3 regions of the Polaromonas sp. P1_E11 genome follow, and region 1 is predicted to be linked to each of the others. Evidence: predicted binding sites of a transcription regulator. Region 1 holds the regulator's gene; each other region holds the start of a gene.
The links. The regulator LexA, encoded in region 1, represses DNA repair genes until DNA is damaged. The targets are predictions, from matches to a motif close to ACTGTATNNNNATACAGT.
Positions count from the first base shown of each region.

Region 2: AC1D11_RS02580 (DNA topoisomerase IV subunit B) is a predicted target of LexA. The motif match lies at 3,633-3,650, and genes of this name have one in related genera.
Region 3: imuA (translesion DNA synthesis-associated protein ImuA) is a predicted target of LexA. The motif match lies at 3,029-3,046, and genes of this name have one in related genera.

Region 1 is NZ_JBFUBA010000003.1:165,477-171,649, reverse strand. It holds gene AC1D11_RS14585 (type IV pilus assembly protein FimV) at 1-165, shown strand, start outside; gene AC1D11_RS14580 (D-2-hydroxyacid dehydrogenase family protein) at 235-1,242, opposite strand; gene lexA (transcriptional repressor LexA) at 1,912-2,616, opposite strand; gene AC1D11_RS14570 (asparaginase) at 2,757-3,713, shown strand; gene adk (adenylate kinase) at 3,817-4,473, opposite strand; gene kdsB (3-deoxy-manno-octulosonate cytidylyltransferase) at 4,659-5,417, opposite strand; gene AC1D11_RS14555 (Trm112 family protein) at 5,455-5,637, opposite strand; gene lpxK (tetraacyldisaccharide 4'-kinase) at 5,618-6,173, opposite strand, start outside.
Region 2 is NZ_JBFUBA010000001.1:528,210-534,382, forward strand. It holds gene AC1D11_RS02570 (lytic transglycosylase domain-containing protein) at 1-391, opposite strand, end outside; gene AC1D11_RS02575 (hypothetical protein) at 510-1,619, opposite strand; gene AC1D11_RS02580 (DNA topoisomerase IV subunit B) at 1,616-3,586, opposite strand; gene AC1D11_RS02585 (MFS transporter) at 3,776-4,996, shown strand; gene AC1D11_RS02590 (SDR family oxidoreductase) at 5,188-6,000, shown strand; gene AC1D11_RS02595 (class I SAM-dependent methyltransferase) at 6,021-6,173, shown strand, end outside.
Region 3 is NZ_JBFUBA010000001.1:73,820-79,992, forward strand. It holds gene AC1D11_RS00335 (error-prone DNA polymerase) at 1-753, opposite strand, end outside; gene AC1D11_RS00340 (DNA polymerase Y subunit UmuC family protein) at 761-2,209, opposite strand; gene imuA (translesion DNA synthesis-associated protein ImuA) at 2,169-3,002, opposite strand; gene AC1D11_RS00350 (SDR family oxidoreductase) at 3,233-3,982, shown strand; gene AC1D11_RS00355 (disulfide bond formation protein B) at 4,002-4,508, opposite strand; gene AC1D11_RS00360 (VOC family protein) at 4,756-5,166, shown strand; gene AC1D11_RS00365 (DUF2277 domain-containing protein) at 5,252-5,527, shown strand; gene AC1D11_RS00370 (SDR family oxidoreductase) at 5,577-6,173, opposite strand, start outside.

The DNA.
Region 1 (6,173 bases):
CCCCGGGTTGGTGTTGATATCGATTTGAGCGAGGGTGAGGATGCAGGGCTTGCACCGTTTCCATTGATCGAAGCAGGCGCGCAATTGCCGAAAGCCGCCGATAACAATCTCATCGAATTCGATCTCGACTTTCCGGCCTCTTCAGCACCGTCGCAGAAAACTTAAGCGGAAGTCGCGGGTTAGCTTGCCTGATCCAGCGGTTTTTGAACGCCGGACAAGATTGGTTGCACCAGGTCAGCGCCGTACTTGCAGGGCACCCGGGTTGACGATGTTGGTGGGCGTGCCCTTGATGAAGTTGACAACATTGTCGAACGCCGCGCCAAAGTACAGCTCGTAGCTGTCCTGCTCAACATAGCCTATGTGCGGCGTGCAAATGCAATTTTCGAGGCGGAGCAATGCATGGCCTTGCAGGATGGGCTCCGACTCAAAAACATCGATGGCCGCCAGACCGGGTCGTCCGCGATTGAGGGAGGCGATCAACGCTTCGGGTTCGATCAGCTCCGCCCTTGACGTATTCACCAGCAGGGACGTGGTTTTCATGCGCGACAGGTCTTCCAGCGTCACGATACCGCGTGTCTCCGTGTTGAGTCGCAGGTGAAGGCTCAGTACATCGCTTTGCTCAAAGAATTCGGCTTTGCTGGCTGCGACTTCAAAGCCATCGGCCTGTGCCCGCTCCAGCGACGCGTCGCGGCCCCAAATGACGACACGCATGCCGAAGGCCCTGCCGTAGCCGGCCACAATTTGCCCGATCTTCCCGTAGCTCCACACCCCCAATGTCTTGCCCTTGAGGATGGAGCCGATGCCGAAATTGGGTGGCATCGAGGCTGACTTGAGCCCCGCCTGTTGCCAGGCGCCATGCTTCAAATGGGCTACATAGTGTGGAATGCGGCGCATGGCGGTCATCACCAGGGCCCAGGTCAGCTCGGCGGGTGCCGTTGGAGACCCAATGCCTTCGGCAACCGCGATGCCGCGCTCTGTGCATGCCGCGATATCTACATGGCTTCCGACACGGCCTGTCTGGGCAATCAGCTTGAGTTTGGGCAGCTTTTCAATAACTTGCCTGTTGAGCTGGGTTCTCTCCCGGATCAGGACGATGACATCGGCATCCTTGAGGCGGACGGACAGCTGGCCGATGCCTTTAACGGTATTGGTATAGACCTTGGCGGGGTAGGCTTCAAGCTTGGCCGCGCAGGTCAGCTTCCGCACCGCGTCCTGGTAGTCGTCGAGGATCACAATATTCATGCCGATATTGTGCCTGCAAGATTTTTCTTCCTTTCCGCCGGGGTCACTTCCGACTTGGGATTTTGTATCTCAAGGAAACGCGCCAGATGGCGCCGCAAAACGCCCAGGGCTGAACTTTTGGCAGGTGTTTTCCGTACCGGTTATCGCAAAGGGGCTTCCCGCTGGCTCATGCGCTCAAGTTCTGCACAGACGTCGGCCATGCGGCCGGATATCACCATGCGGCCGGCACACGCAGGGCTGACGTTGGAATCAAACTCACGAACAACTCGCAGCCGGCTGGGGCGGGACTCCTTGACAGAGCGTTGGACGGCAAGAGCGCCAGTTGCGCGCGCAGTCGGGGCGCGCGTTGCCGCGAAATCGCCGGAAGCAAAGGGTAGCGCAAGCTGGTGAGATCTGAGCTGTGCGCCGGCTGGCGCGGAAAACCGGCTTGCCCCAGCCATGCCCTGCGCCGGCAAAAACAATGACACCAATGCCTGCACGGGTGCAAGCAACACCGACAGCATTGGTGAGTGTGAAAAACTGGTGATTCCCATGATGAACTCCTGTATGAGAGAGGTTTACACAGGCAGGATTGCAGACTGGCAAATTGCCAGGAAGGCCTCGGCACCAGGGTGTTGGCCATCACAACGGCCAAACGCCCGCCACCTGGTGCGCGGCCAGGTGAGCTGCCTACATCAGCATCGTGTTGCGAATGAGACCGACGGCCAGGCCTTCCAGCTCGAAAGGCTCACCGGGCTCGACCACAATGGTTTTAAAGTCCGGGTTTTCGGGCAGGAGTTCGATCAGGTGCTTGTTGCGGCGAAAGCGCTTGACGGTCACTTCATCACCCAGCCGGGCCACGACAATCTGACCATTCTTGGCTTCCTTGGATTGCTTGACGGCCAGCAGGTCGCCATCCATGATGCCTGCGTCCCGCATGCTCATGCCGCGGACCTTGAGCAGGTAGTCGGGCTGGCGCTGAAACAGGCTGCTTTCAAAATAATAGGTTTGCTCGACATGTTCCTGCGCGAGAATCGGGCTGCCAGCAGCAACCCGCCCCACCAGAGGTAGGGCGAGTTGGGCCAGGCTTTGCAACGGCAGGGAAAACTGTTTGATTCTGGATTCGTTCAGGCTGCGAAGGGCGTCGTTGCGCAAACGTATGCCGCGTGAGGTCCCGCTGACCAGCTCGATGACGCCTTTGCGGGCCAGCGCCTGCAAGTGCTCCTCGGCGGCATTGGCAGAGCGAAAGCCAAGCTCGGCGGCGATTTCAGCACGGGTAGGCGGGGCGCCTGTACGCGCGATGGCGCTCTGGATCAGTTCCAGAATTTGCTGCTGGCGCGCAGTGAGCTTGGGAGCCTCAGGGGGAAAATGCGAAAAGTTATCGAGTGTGCTCATCACTGTTGCTCCTTGAATCACAACTTAAACCCGCTTGCGTATTGCCTGCTGGCTTTGGGTACGCAACGTTGCCGTAGCTGTTTTAATATCCAGTAACTGTATTTTCATCCAGTTTTTAAAAGATTGCAAGTTTACGTTTTATGCATCCTCAAAATATTGTGATTCTGGGCACCGGCGGCACGATTGCCGGGCAGGCTGCGAGTGCGTCGGACAACATCGGCTATACCGCTGCCCAGGTGGGCGTTGAGCAACTTGTGGCGGCGGTCCCGCCTTTGGCCAGGTTCGGCCCCTTGATGACCGAGCAGGTCGCGCAGGTCGACAGCAAGGACATGAGCTTCGAGGTATGGGTGCGGCTGGCCAGTCGGGTCAATCACTTTCTGGCCCAGCCGGACGTGCAGGGCATTGTCATCACGCACGGCACGGACACGCTGGAAGAAACGGCGTATTTCCTTCATGCGGTGTGCCGCCCCGATAAACCTGTGGTGCTGACCTGTGCCATGCGGCCGGCGACTGCGCTGGTGCCTGACGGCCCCCAGAACATGCTGGATGCCATGGCGGTGGTGCGTCATGCTGGGGCAATGGGTGTTGTCGCGGTGTGTGCCGGAACCATCCACGGCGCGCTGGACGTGCAGAAAGTGCATACCTACAAGGTTGACGCCTTTGACTCCGGTGATGCGGGGCCGATTGGCTATGTAGAGGAAGGATCCCTCAGGTTAGTGAGAAATTGGCCAGAAACCTATGTGGAACGGGCGCAAGCGGCTATCAAAATAATAGCGAATTCCATGATTCCGCTCCAATGGCCGCGCGTTGAGATTGTCATGAACCATGCCGGCGCCAGTGGTGCGATCGTGGACGCGTTGCTGGCACAGGGTGTCCAGGGGCTGGTGGTTGCTGCCACGGGTAATGGCACCTTGCACCACGCGCTGGAGGCGGCCTTGCTTCGCGCGCGGTCTGCGGGGGTGCGGGTCGTCCGTGCGACAAGGTGCCTCAATGGCCGGGTCTTGCCCACACCAGGGGATCTGTTTTCTGATTCACAGGGGCTGAGCCCTGTGAAGGCGAGGATAGCGATGATGCTCGAGTTGCTGGCGGAGAGTTGAAGCCGGGCTTGCAATTGCAGTCCACCGGGTCCGGAAGCCGGAATAAAAAAAAGCCGTCGGGCTGACGGCTTTTTGGGGCAAGTGGACTCGCGTTAGGCCCGGTTCAACCCGCCAGCGCCTTAAATGCTCGGGCGGTGATCTCGTCAACACCGCCCATGCCGCTGATGGCACGGTATTTCGGGGCCAGTTCAGGCTCTGACTTTGCCCAGCTGGAGTAGTACTCAACCAGCGGACGGGTCTGGGCGCTGTAAACCTCCAGGCGCTTGCGGACAGTTTCTTCCTTGTCGTCATCACGCTGGATCAGCGGCTCGCCGGTCACATCGTCTTTGCCTTCGACCTTGGGCGGATTGAACTTGACGTGGTAGGTGCGGCCGGAGGCGGGGTGCGAACGGCGTCCGCTCATGCGCTCGATGATGGCGTCGAAGGGTACGTCGATTTCAAGAACGTAATCCAGCTTGACGCCGGCAGACTTCATGGCGTCGGCCTGCGGAATGGTGCGCGGAAAGCCGTCAAACAGAAAGCCTTTAGCGCAGTCGGGCTGGGCGATGCGCTCTTTGACTAAATTGATGATCAGGTCGTCGCTGACCAAGGCACCCGAATCCATGATTTTCTTGGCTTCAATACCCAGCTGCGTGCCGGCTTTGACGGCCGCACGAAGCATGTCGCCGGTGGAAATTTGGGGGATACCGTACTTCTGGCAAATGAAGGTCGCTTGCGTCCCTTTGCCCGCGCCAGGCGCGCCCAACAAAATCAGTCTCATGGATGTCCTCGGATTTTATGAATTCTTGAAGTCAGCCCGAACCGCCGGCCGGTTTCCGCAGGGCTGCTTGACAGGTATGGAGGGCTGCCGGCACGTCCTGCAGGCCTCACACTTGTGTTTTTCCCAAGGATAGCATGCACCCCTGACAGCAACTTACGAGCCGGCGTTATGCCGGGGAGGGCAGGTCAGGAAAACAGCTTGCGGGCGAGGTCCAGGTCTTCCGGGGTGTCAACGCCCGGCCCGGGCGCGTCGCCGGTGATGTGCACGGCGATGCGATGGCCGTGCCACAGCGCCCGGAGTTGCTCAAGGCACTCCAGTTGCTCGAGTGGCGACTGGGGAAGGCGCGGGAACTCCCGCAGAAATCCCACCCGGTAGCCGTAAATGCCTACGTGCCGGAGTGGCCGGGGCAGGCTGCTGCCGGCCTCCCACCACGCCTTGCCGGTAAAGTCGCGCGCGGCCGGAATGGGTGAGCGGCTGAAGTAAAGGGCCGTATGGCGCGCGTCAAGCACCACCTTGACCACGTTGGGGTTGTTCAGGTCGGCCAGCTGCTGGATGGCATGCGCCGCTGTGCTCATGGCGCAGTCCGGGCGCTCGATGAGCAGGCGCGCGACCGCGTCGATCAAGGCCGGGTCAATCAGCGGCTCGTCACCTTGCACATTCACCACAATGTCGTCGTCCGCGAGTCCCAGCACGCTGCAGGCTTCCGCAAGCCGGTCGCTCCCGCTGGGGTGGTCTCCTCGTGTCAGCACGGCGACGATGCCGAAAGACGCGCATTTTTCGATGATTTCGTTGCTGTCGGTTGCGACGACGGTGCGCAGGGCAGTGCTCTGCATCGCGCGCTGCGCCACACGCACGACCATGGGTGCGCCGCCGATGTCGGCCAGCGGCTTGTTGGGCAGGCGTGTAGAGGCCAGTCTGGCCGGAATGAGGACGGTGAAGCTCATGCTTTCGGGGTCTTGCCTGTGTTTTTCAAGGACCCGTTCACAGGCCGAGCTCTTCGTCGGTCAAGGTCCGCGCTTCGCTTTCCAGCAGCACGGGAAGCCCGTCGCGTACCGGGTAGGCGAGGCGGGCGCTGCGGGAAACAAGTTCCTGTTTTTCCCGGTCGTAGTCGAGCGGGCCTTTGGTCACAGGGCAGACCAGCAGTTCAAGCAGTTTGGTGTCCATGGCCTGATGGTAAGGGAGAAATCAGCGGGGCCAGCCGGGCATCGAGTGCGGCAAAGAACGCCGGTTCGGGCGTAAACACCAAAGGCACGGCCAGAACCTCCTTTTGTGACGTGCCCTGCAGGGCAAAAAGCTTGACGGCGTCTTTTTCAGTGCATAGCACCACACGCCCTTTGAGTGCCTCCGCTTCCAGGTCTTGATCGGTGAAGTCATGGTGGTCGGGCAGGGCCGTTGCGGCCTGCAGCGTCAGGCCGGTTTCCCTCAGCATTCCGAAAAATGCTTCAGGATTGGCTATGCCCGCAAGTGCCGCCAGAGGCCGGCCCCGCAGGCTCGCCAGCGAGATCGGTTCGCCCCGGGCGGAATAAGCTTCGTTGCCCAGTTTCCGGTTGGAAACAAACCCTTCAAATGCCGGTTTTTGCCCGGTGTGCAGCACAAAATTCAAGCCAACCCGTTCGCGTGCGGGCCAGGGCTCACGCAACGGGCCTGCCGGTAGCAGCCAGCCGTTCCCCACACCTCGGTCGTCGAACACGGCAATCTCG
Region 2 (6,173 bases), on a different contig from region 1:
ATTCGGTGGCGATCAGTGCCTGCAGCAGCTCGTAGTCGATGCCATGCTTGGCAGAAGCCTCGCGGAGCAGGTGCTTGACGGCCTTGTAGTTGGGCGACACATCAAAGTAGGCCAGCAGCTTGGGCGGCGCATTGGCCACGCCGGTGGCCTGATTGGCGCCATTGCCAACTGCCTTGCCGCTTTTGGCAGCGCTGTTGCCTGCGCTGAAGCTTTCAGCGCCGCGGAAAAAAAGCTCATAACGCTCATCGAGCCGTACGGCCGAGAAATGCGCAATGCCTTCTTTATCGACGTAACCCCAGATGTCAGCATGGGCAGATTGCTGCGACAGCAGCATTAGCAGGCTCAAAAAGAAACCCGGCCAGAGCCTGGGTTTGCCACTAAAAATTTTCATGTAAGAAATCCATTGTTGATTGCTCATCCATCCAGGCAAACCTGTCGGCCTCAGGCCGTCGGAGCCACGAGGTCAGCTTGCAGGAACGGTAAAACATCAAGTTATTCATCGCCACGAGTCAGGACTTCAGTGTGAGCACAATTCTTAAAACGGCCCCACCAATCATGACGATCAGCAAAACCACCATACCCCTGTAAAACCATTTCAGCGGCTTCAGGCGCTCATCCAGTGCACTCATGTTGTGCTTGAAAGCATTTACTTCTGCATCGGCCGCTGAACTCATCCGTTCGAGTTCAGCCTGCATTTGACGGTCAATTTCCGCCAGTCTTTTTTCATCAACGGGTCCCGCCCGGTTCATTCGCTGCAACTCGGCAAACAGCAGGTCACTCTTGCGGTTTGCCTCCCTGCGGAGTTCAGCAGCTTGCTCTCGCTGCTCCGCCACGTCAATTGCTTCAAGGTAGTTCCAGCCCTTGACCCTTCGCCCACCTGATTTGTCCGCGATGAACTGGACGGCCCGAACGACGAACTCCGGGTCTCTTCCTAAAAAATCGCAACCAACCTCTACTACCGCAGACTTCTCCCTTAATTTGGGACCCGCCCAGTGAAGCGACCTCGGTATCAAGGCAGATTTCAGTCCGTTGAACGTCGCCGGGTCCAGCGCCAGCATCAAGATCGCCTTCTTTTGCCCCTTGACTTCAAACTGCTTAAGGTCGATACCGCGAATGTGCTTCCAGGCGATAGCGGGCAAGCCGCTGAGCTTCAAGCCCAGCAAATCCGCCTTCAACGCACTGCCGGATTGCCATGCGGCATAACCTGAAACAAACAGACTGCCAATGTACACAAACAATAGAACAGCAAAACTGCCCAGCAAGGCCACGGGAATCAACTTCCCTTCCTGCCAAGTCGCCCTGGCCAACAAACCCGTCACCCCAAAAATCAGCAACAGCGCAACGACAAAACAGAGCCAACGAAACCAGCGGAATGGCACGTCCAGCGCACTGTCGCTAAACCGCAGTGCCTCCAACGTGACATCCTTCTCCGCCTGCTGCTTCTTTCTGGCGATGGCCTTCTCTGAAAAAATCGACAAACACAAACCACCTGCGGCAAGGGCGAACACAAAGCCGGAGGCCATGAATTCATGGCGCGCAAGTGCCACCGTCGCCCAGAATGCGGCAAGCACCAGTACCACGATGCCCATCACACGCGCAAACGACAGGAGAAGCCTCAAACGTCCACCTCGACGCTGTCACCGTGCAACTCCATCAGTTCGCGGCGCGCTGCGGCCTCGCCTTTGCCCATCAGCTTGGTGATGAGCGTCTCGGTTTGCAGAAAATCCTGGTTGCCCAGTTGCACGGGCAACAGGCGACGGGTGTCAGGATTGAGTGTGGTTTCCCATAATTGTTCCGCGCTCATTTCGCCCAGGCCCTTGAAGCGGCTGATGCTCCAGGCACCTTCTTTTACGCCATCCTTGCGTAACTTGTCCAATATGGCGGTCAGTTCGCCTTCATCAAGGGCGTACACCTTTGAAGCCGGCTTTTTGCCCCGCGCCGGCGCATCCACCCGGTACAGCGGCGGCCGGGCCACATAGACATTACCCGATTCGATCAATTTGGGGAAGTGGCGGAAAAAGAGGGTCAGAAGCAGCACCTGGATGTGCGAGCCGTCCACATCGGCGTCGCTCAGGATGCAAACCTTGCCGTAGCGCAGGCCGGAGAGGTCTGGCGTGTCATTGGGGCCGTGCGGATCGACGCCGATGGCGACCGCGATGTCGTGGATTTCGGTGTTGGCAAACAGGCGGTCGCGCTCGACCTCCCAGGTATTGAGCACCTTGCCGCGCAGCGGCAGAATGGCCTGGCTTTCCTTGTCGCGGCCCATCTTGGCGCTGCCGCCGGCCGAATCGCCCTCGACCAGGAAGACTTCGTTGTGCGCCAAATCCCGGCTTTCGCAGTCGGTGAGCTTGCCTGGCAGCACGGCCACACCGGAGCCCTTGCGTTTTTCGACCTTCTGGCCGGCTTTCTGCCGGGTTTGGGCGGCCTTGATGGCCAATTCGGCCAGTTTGCGGCCGTAATCGACGTGCTGGTTAAGCCAAAGCTCCAGCGTGGGCCGTACAAAACTGGACACCAGCCGCACCGCGTCGCGTGAATTGAGGCGTTCCTTGATCTGGCCCTGGAACTGCGGATCGAGCACCTTGGCGCTCAGGACATAGCTGGCGCGGGCAAAAACGTCTTCCGGCAAGAGCTTCACGCCCTTGGGCAGCAGCGAATGCAGGTCGACAAAGCTCTTGACGGCATTGAAGAGGCCGTCGCGCAGGCCGCTTTCATGCGTGCCGCCGGCGCTGGTGGGAATCAGGTTGACGTAGCTTTCGCGCACCGGCTGGCCTTCTTCAGTGAAGGCCACGCACCACTGCGCGCCCTCGCCCTCGGCAAAACTCTCGTGCGAAGCGTCAGCAAAACCTTCGCCCTCGAACATCGGGATGACCGGGTCGCCGGTCAGCGTCTGCATCAGGTAGTCGCGCAGGCCGCCCTTGTAGAGCCAGGTCTGGGTGTCTTTGGTTTTCTCGTTGGTCAGCGTCACCGTGACGCCGGGCATCAGCACCGCCTTGCTGCGCAGCAGGTGCGTGAGTTCGGCCATGGGCAGCGTGGCCGATTCAAAGTATTTGGAATCGGGCCAGGCGCGGACGGTGGTGCCCGTCTTGCGGTCGCCATCGCCGTTTTTGCGCAGGTGCAGCTTTTCAATGACATCGCCGCCCGAGAACACCAGGTGGGCGACCATGCCTTCACGGTAAGAGGTGACTTCCAGCCGCTTGGACAGCGCATTGGTCACGCTCACACCCACGCCATGCAGGCCACCCGAGAAGCTGTAGGCGCCGCCCTTGCCCTTGTCGAATTTGCCGCCCGCGTGCAGCCGGGTATAGACGATCTCGATGACCGGCACCTTTTCTTCAGGGTGCAAGCCGAAAGGAACGCCACGGCCGTCGTCGTCGACGCTCACCGAGCCGTCGGTGTGCAGCGTGACCTTGATCTTCTTGCCGTAGCCGGCCAGGGCCTCGTCGGCGGAGTTGTCCAGCACTTCCTGGATGATGTGCAGGGGGTTGTCGGTGCGCGTATACATGCCCGGCCGTTGCTTGACGGGCTCCAGGCCCTTGAGCACGCGGATCGAGCCTTCGGAATATTCGGTGGGTAGTTTGTCAGCCATGGCAGATGAAAGAATTGCCGCAATTGTAGTCGGGGCCGGCAAAGTAACTGTATAAACATACAGTCAACCTGATTTGAGACACGGAACGAAGTGCGGTCCGGGCAGTGTTTTGCCATTTTCGTTACAGTCGACAGATAGCGCGTTTTCCGCTCCCGACCTTTCTTTTTTGCCGCTTGCGGCGGCCCGTCCATGACCACCGACACCAAAAAACTCTCCATGCTGCAGGTGCTGATCTGCGGCGCCACCATCGTCACGCTGTCCATGGGCATTCGCCACGGTTTTGGGCTCTGGCTGCAGCCCATCACGCAGGCGCAGGGCTGGACGCGCGAGACTTTTGCCTTTGCGCTGGCGGTGCAAAACCTGTCCTGGGGTGTGTTCGGCATTTTTGCCGGCATGGCGGCTGACCGCTTTGGCGCCTTCCGCGTGATCGTGGGCGGCGCGCTGCTGTACGGGCTGGGCCTGGTGGGCATGGCGCTGTCGCCTACCGGTTTCCTGTTCACCCTGACAGCCGGCGTGCTGATTGGCGCCGCGCAGGCCGGAACCACCTATGCCGTGATTTACGGCGTGATCGGGCGCAATATTTCAGCCGACAAGCGCTCCTGGGCCATGGGCGTGGCCGCGGCGGCGGGCTCGTTCGGCCAGTTCCTGATGGTGCCGACCGAAGGTTTCCTGATCAGCAGCCTGGGCTGGAAAGAGGCTTTGCTGGTGCTGAGCGGCGCGGTGCTGCTGATCGCGCCGCTGGCGCTGGGCCTGCGCGAAGGCGGTTTCGCCGGTGGGCAGCCTGCCAAACGCGAACAAACGATCCTTCAGGCGCTGCGCGAGGCCTTCAAGTACCCGAGCTTTCAATTGCTGATGGCGGGTTATTTTGTCTGCGGCTTCCAGGTGGTGTTCATTGGCGTGCACATGCCCAGCTACCTCAAGGACAAGGGCCTGTCCCCCCAGGTGGCCAGCTATGCGCTGGCGCTGATCGGCCTCTTTAATGTGTTCGGCACATACATTGCGGGCTCGCTGGGCCAGAAAATTGCCAAGCGCAAGATCCTGGCGACGATTTATCTTTCGCGCGCCATCGTGATCGCCGTGTTCCTGGCGGCGCCGCTCAGCCCCCTGAGCGTTTACATCTTTGCCAGCCTGATGGGCCTGCTGTGGCTGTCGACCATTCCGCCAACCAACGCCGTCGTGGCACAGATCTTCGGCATCCAGCATTTGTCGATGCTGGGCGGCTTTATCTTCTTCAGCCACCAGATCGGTTCCTTCCTGGGCGTCTGGCTGGGCGGCTATTTATATGACCGCACAGGCAGCTACGACATCGTCTGGTACATCGCGATTGCATTGGGCGTGTTTGCCGCGCTGGTGAACCTGCCGGTGCGTGAATCACCGATTGCACGCGCGGCCGTGCCCCAAGGGGCCTGACATGGCCAAAAGGATCGGCCTGTGGGCGCTCGCAATCATCGCGTCGCTGGGGGTGTTTGCCCTCTACACACGGCCTGATTTCCTGTTCACACTCGCCAACCAGGTCTGGGCCTGCTTCTAGCGCAAGGCCCTGCCCAGGGGTTTTATCTGTGTTTTGGGCTGCGGCCCAATCAGGACGGGCGCAAGCAGCTATGAAAACAATAGTAATTACCGGAGCCTCGGACGGCATAGGCGCTGAAATGGCGCGGCAATTGGCCAAAACCCACGGCGCCGGCGTGGCGCTGGTGCTGGCCGCGCGCAATGAAGCACTGCTCAATGAGGTTGCGGGCCAATGCGCTGCCCATGGGGCGCTGACCCTGGCCGTCAAAACCGATGTGTCGCAAGAAGAACAATGCCGCCAGCTGGTGGCCGCCGCCATCGGCCGGTTCGGGCAGATCGATGCCTTGATCAACAACGCAGGCATGTCGGCGCAAGCCCTTTTTGAAGACGTCAAGGCTCAGGACCTGGCCTGGTATGAACAGTTGATGCGCATCAACCTCTGGGGCAGCGTCTGGTGCACCCATGCCGCCCTGCCTTACTTAAAAGTGCGCCACGGGAGCATCGTGGCTGTCTCCAGCCTGGCGGGCCTGATCGGCGTGCCGGGCCGCACCGCCTACAGCGCCACCAAATTCGCCATGACGGGCTTCTTCGAGGCATTGCGCGCCGAGCTTAAAACGGCCGGCGTCAGCGTAACGACGGCCTACCCGGGCGTGGTCGCCACCCGCATCCGCTACCGCGGCTTCAACGCGGCCGGTGAGGCAGCCGGAGCCAGCGGCCTGAAGGAAGACGACGCCATGAGCGTGGAAGAGTGCGCACGGCTGATCGTGCAGGGTATGGAGCGCCGCGACCGCGAAGTCGTCATGACGGCCAAGGGCAAGCTGGGCCGCTGGCTCAAGCTGATCGCACCCGGCCGGGTTGAAGCGATGGCGCTCGCCGCGCTCAAAGATGACGTAAAACCCTACTGATGGAAAACAATGCGCACGGCATGGAACCGCCCTCCGCCTGGGTGCAGCGCTGGTCGCACCTGATACCTGAGCGCGGCGTGGTGCTGGACGTGGCCTGCGGCCATGGCCGCCACGCGCGCTGGTTTTATGAACGAAATCACCCTCTGACCCTTGTAGACCGTGCGCAAGCAGCT
Region 3 (6,173 bases), on a different contig from region 1:
GGCGGGGTAAATCTCGGCCAGGCGCATGCGCGGCCGCAAATGTGCTTCGGCATTCGGCTGCAGCGCAAAGCCGCATTCGTGCACCGGCTTGCCCAGCTTGATGGCGGTCATCACATCGTGCAGCGGCTTGCGCGAGCGCTTGTGCATCAGCACATGGCCGGCCGCCACCAGCCGTATGCCGGTGCGCTGCGCCACCTCCTGCAGCTGCTGCAGGCGCAGCGCGTCGTCCAGGCCCTGCAGCAGCTCCACCGCCAACCAGGAATTGATGCCAAAAAGCCCTGCAGCCCAGGCGCAATGAGCGCAAAGCGCTTCTGTATTGATAGCACCCGCGCCTGCTTCATGCAGGGGCGCCAGCAAGATTTCGCAATCCCCCAGCCGGGAGAAATCCGTTTCGCCCAACGCGACGCGATAGCTGCCCTTTTCCACCACGTCGCCCGCTTTGCGCGCTTCGGTGATGAACTCGCACAGGTTGCCCCAGCCCGCGGCATTGTGGGGCAGCACCACCAGCCTGAAGGCATCAGGCGCCTGCACCAGAAATTCCGCACCCGGCAGCAGCTTGAGGCCCAGTTCCTTTGCCACCTCATGCGCCCTGACCACCCCTGCCACCGAACATTCGTCGGTGATGGCCAGCGCCTGGTAGCCCAGCTCGGAAGCGCGTTCGGCCAGCTCCTGCGCGTGCGAGGCGCCGCGCTGGAAGCTGAAGTTGCTCAGCGCGTGCAGTTCGGCGTAATCGGGAAGTGCGTAGGCAGGCATGCGGGCCTCAGGCAAAAAAGCCATGCAAATACCAGGTGCGCTGCCGGCCGGCCTGGGCGGCAGAGCCCAGCCTTTCGCTGTAGACCCACAGCAAGCCGCCCTGCTGGCTGCGGTAGATGTAGTAGTCGCGGAACGCCCACGGCTTTTCACACAGGCCCGGCTCATTACTGCGGTTTTCGTGATCGGCCAGCAGCCATTCGGCAGCCTCCAGCCGCTGCGGCCCGGCCAGGCGCGTCAGCTTGCCCTGGTACACCGGGCTATTGCCTGCGGCTTGCAGCCTCAAAGGCTCGGGCAGCAGCCAGGCCGGGTACAAGGCTTCGGCCCTGGCCTTCGGAAAATCCGTGGAAGCGTCTTTTTTCAAGCGTTTTATGCCTCTGGCGGCCGGTGGCTGTGCGCAAGCAGCTATTGATTTAATAGCACTCCGGGCGCTCACCCAGCGCTGCATCAGCTCGGGCCGGTGGTCGGTGCAAGGTTGCCAGGCTTGCACATTGGCATCACCCAGGCGGGCGCTGAGCCGCTCGACCAGCTCCACCACGCTGTCACCCTGCCGGCGCGCTTCCATCAGCAGGCTGCCGGTGGCAGCGGCCGAGTCGGCCAGCAGCTCGGTGGCCAGCGACTGCAGCGTCAGGCTGTGCACCGGCGCCGGCAGCTTTTGCTGCGCCAGGTGCTCTGAGATGAGGCGTGCCACGTGGCGCAGGTCTTGGGCGGGCTGCGCGGTGCGAATCTCAAGCTCGCCGGTCGGAGGCACATCACGGCGTTTGTCCAGGTGCCAGATGATTTTCAGGGCGCAGAGCCCGCTCTGCCGCCCCAGCAGCCAGGCGTGCAGGTGGACCAGCAGGCACTCAACGCCCGCCATCAGCGCGGGGCCATGCGTCACCAATGCGTTGAGCTCCAGTTTTTCCTCAAAGTGTTCGGGCAGCACTTGCCACGCATAGTCGTCGGCTACAGTGCCGCGGGCACGGTCCAGCGCCTCCAGCAGCTCCGCGCCAAAACGCCGGGCCACGCCGTCACGCGGCAGGCGCAGCAGGTCGTCCCAGCTGCGGCAGCCAATGCGCTCCAGCACACCGAGGTGCGGGCGCGCGGCCGTCAGCGTGTGCATGGGCAGGTCGGCCACGCGTTTTTTCAACGCACCAGCCTGATCCTGCTGCAGCCGAAGCCGTCCGAGCGCTATCAAAGATGTAGCACCTTGCGCCCGTTCCATAAGGGCTACAAGCTGATTTGATTCAAAGAACAGCTCAATTTTCTGCGCCAGCAACTGCATCAGCCTGGCCAGCCCGCCAAACAGGCGCAGGCTGCCCGTTACGTCCATCAGCACCGCTTCATCGACCAGCGCCACGCGCGGCGTGAAGCCCAGCGCCAGGCTGGCCACCGCGCGCTGCAAAGCCCCGGTGTCCTGGGTCCATGGGTGCACCGCATCAGTGGTGGTCGAGATGCGCAATGCGATCCAGCAACGCATGGATGGGACTCCGGGGTGAAGTAACAGGCAGCGAAACCAGCGACGGCAGCAGGATGGGGGCAAGCTCTTCCCGCTTTTGCTCTTCCCGCTTTTGCCGGGCCCTGTCGCGGCTGGCCGCCAGCAAGGCCGACAGCCGGGCGGGCCGGGTATCGAGCAGCACAGGCGCAGCCAGCGGTGGGCCGCGGCGCTTGAGCACGTGGACCAGCAGGTTGCCGGCCTCGTTCACCGCGCCTTCGGCCAGCAGGCGCAGCGGCGCGGGCGAAGAGTCCTGCTGTGCCCGCGGCGGGCGGAAGACAAACAGCAGCTTGTTGTGCGCATGCGCGGCAATCTGCAGGCGGCGCAGATGGGCGCTGCGTGCATCCGGCAGCCAGGCCAGCACGCTGTGCACGTCGGCGCATTGCAGGGCTTCACGCGTGGCCCACAGCAGCGAAGGGGCATCGCCCGGCTTGCCGTGCACGCTGAGCAAGCGCTGCATGTTGAGCCGGCGCGCGCCCAGCGCCGGGCCAAAAGGCAACCAGGGCGCGCCCACCAGCACCGTGAGCCCGCCGGGCGTCTCTGCCTGCAGGGCTGCCAGCGCCGGCGCCATCAGGCCCCATTCATGCAGCCCGGCTTGCGGCTGCATCACCTCAATCAGCGCCCCCTGCGGCCAGCCACCGCCGGGCAAGACAGCATCCAGCACCGCATAGCCCGTGGGGACGGTCCGCAGGCTCGCGCTGCCCAGCTCGCCGGCACGCCATACATTGGCGTTGGCGAAGTCCGGCAAGGCGCGGTCCACGGGTGTTGGCGAAAGCATGGCGAGGGATTCAAATCTGGATAAATACTGTATTTATGTACAGTATATTGCTGATTCGGATCCTGGCAAATAAGGGGTATCACCCCACCCAACACGCCAGGCAAGCCGAAGTAAAAGCAGGCTCCCACATCCATAGGCCTGAAACGCATGTCCGGAACCAGCCAGCGCCGGGCATCGGCCAGTCCTACGCTTGGACCACCGGTACTTGCTACCTCATTCCAGGAAATTTGATGAACAGACTGCAGAACAAACGCGCGCTGATTACAGGCGGCACGTCGGGCATCGGCCTTGAAACGGCCAAACAGTTTTTGGCCGAGGGGGCCCGGGTGATGGTGACCGGCTCCAGCGACGAATCACTGGACGAGGCGCGGCAACATCTCGGCTCTGAAGCCATTTTTTCAAAAATCGACGCAGGCAATCTTCAGGAGCAGAAAAAACTGGCTCAAGGGGTGCAGGAATCTTTTGGGCAACTTGATGTGGCCTTCATCAATGCGGGCATCGGCGTCTTCATGCCGCTTGAAAGCTGGGACGATGCCGCCTTTGACCGCTCCATGGCCGTCAACCTGAAGGGCCCCTTCTTTTTGCTGCAGGCCTTGCTGGGCACATTGGCCAACCCGGCCTCCGTCATCCTGAACGCCTCGATCAATGCACACCTGGGCATGCCCGCCTCCAGCGTCTATTCGGCCACCAAGGCGGGGATGATTTCACTGGCCAAAACGCTGTCGGGGGAATTGATCGGCAGGGGCATCCGGGTCAACGTCGTCAGCCCTGGCACCGTGACCACGCCTATTTATGAAAAGCTGGGCCTGCCTGCCGAGGCCTTGCAGCAAATGAAAGACGGGCTGGTTGCGCTGACGCCGGCGTACCGGTTTGGCTTGCCCATCGAGATTGCCAAGGCCGTGGTGTTTCTGGCCTCGGACGAATCTACTTACGCCGTTGGCAGTGAATTCATCCTCGACGGCGGCCTGACCATCGCCTGACCGGCAAAGGCGCGCAGTCTTACCGCTTGCGCGCCTGGCGGGCAATCAGCAACAGGCCCACGACCGCAATCGCCACAAAACACAGGAAAGACCAGTTGGCGATCGAGCCGCCCAGAAAGGTCCAGTCGATTTTGGTGCAGTCGCCGCTGCCCTTGAAGATCATGGGAATGGCGCGCTTGAGCGGAAAGGTTTCGATCATTCCGTAAAAGTCGCGGCCGCAAGAAGCGATTTCAGGCGGATACCACTGCAGGAAACTTTGGCGCGCCGCCACAAAAGCACCAAAACCCGAGAGCAGCACCATCAGGCCTGAACCGGCGATCAGCAGGCCCCGGCTTTTGGCGATGGCCGTCACGCCCGCCACCACCGCCACCAGCACCAGCGCATACCGCTGCACGATGCACATCGGGCAAGGCTCCAGGCCCACCACGTGTTGCAGGTAAAGGCCAAAGGCCAGCATGGCCACGCAGGCCGCAGCAATCAGCACCAGCACGCGGCGCGGCATGGCGTCGAAATACGTCAAAAACATCAGGGAGCCCTCTTTTTTTCTGGATGAATTATGAATTGTCCAGGGGTTCGGGCGTTTGAGGCTGGATAAGTTCCCTTGGGCGATGCCTGCAGGCAGATTCTTCGTCGCCTTACCCTTCCCTGTCGCTCCATTCCTGCGGCCCCCTCTCGCCCTAATTTGCCAGCATTTGTCCTACAGATGGGGTGCCCCGGCGGGCGTAGATTTTCAGGACTTCAATTTTTGGGGACCAACCCGGAAAGGATCCACCATGGAAATACACCGCGGACGACTCATCGACCATGTCCACCTGCGCGCCCATGACCTCGCGGCCAGCAAGCGCTTTTACCGCGCCGTGCTCAAGTCACTGAACAAGGAAAGCGCCATCCAGGAAGCCGACGACCATTTTTCGGCCGACGAGTTGTGGATGGACCAGGCTGACGGATCTACCTCGCACGTTCATCTGGCTTTCCGGGCCAAAGACCATGCAGAGGTCAAAGCCTTCTACGAAGCGGCCCTGGCCGCAGGCGGCACCGACAACGGCGCGCCGGGCGAGCGAAAATACCACCCCGGCTACTACGCCGCCTTTGTGCTGGACCCGGACGGGAACAACATCGAGGTGGTGTACCACGGGCCTTTTGTGGCTTCGGCTGAGTCGGTGGTGATCAGGCCCGCTGAATAGATAAAACCAGGCTGAGCGAAGGGTTGCGGCTGGCGGCAAAATGCGCCGTGAAATGATTCCAAGTCTTTTGCCTCAAGGAGCCGCCATGTGCCGCAACATCAAGACCTTGTTCAACTTCGAGCCGCCGGCCACGGAACTGGAAATCCGTGACGCCTCGCTGCAGTTTGTGAGAAAGCTCAGCGGCTTCAACGTGCCGTCCAAGGCTAACGAGGCCGCGTTCGAGCGCGCTGTGGAAGAGGTGGCGGCCTCGGCACGGGTTCTTATCCGCACACTGATGACCAACGCCGAGCCGCGCAACCGTGAGGTAGAAGCAGAACGGGCGCGTGCCAGGTCTGCGCTGAGGTTTGGCACGAGCCAGTAGCCGCCCCCCCCCCAAGTCGACCTCACCCAGCTGGAAGCGTCTGACGACATCAAAAGGCTAAGCTGAACTTGCTGCAGCCGCAGCGGACACTTCCATGGTTGAAATCCCCGCCATGCGCACCAAGGCAGCCCAGCCCTTGCAGGGTTTCCTCCACAGCAATGTCCAGCGGCGTGTGCGGCTCCGCACCGAGCGCCGCCACCAGGGAGGTGTTGTCCATGCGTACCGGCGTGTTCCAGAGGTAGCGCATCCGGCGCAGCTCGCGCAGGGTTTCAACAAAGGGCGCGGCCAGCGTCACCGCCCACCAGGGAAAGGATTTGATAGACGGCTGAGGGCCACCGCGGCGTGCGACGACACGGCAGATCGCTTCAGCCAGCTGGCGGCCGTCGGCGTCCCACTGGCCGTTCATATGGAACGTTGCAAATGCAGGCAGAACGTCACGCCGCGCCAGCAAGGCGACCATGGTACGCGCCACATCCGGCAAATACGCCCACTGGTGACCGACGCCAGGCTTGCCTGGGAGCTTCACGGTGCGAACCTGAGCGCCCGGCTGAACCAGGCCTTGCGAGAACCAGCTGTTACCGGCTCTCGGCCCGAAAAAATCCCCCGCTCGCACGATGATCACCCGGCAGCAGCCCTGGCCGCTGTC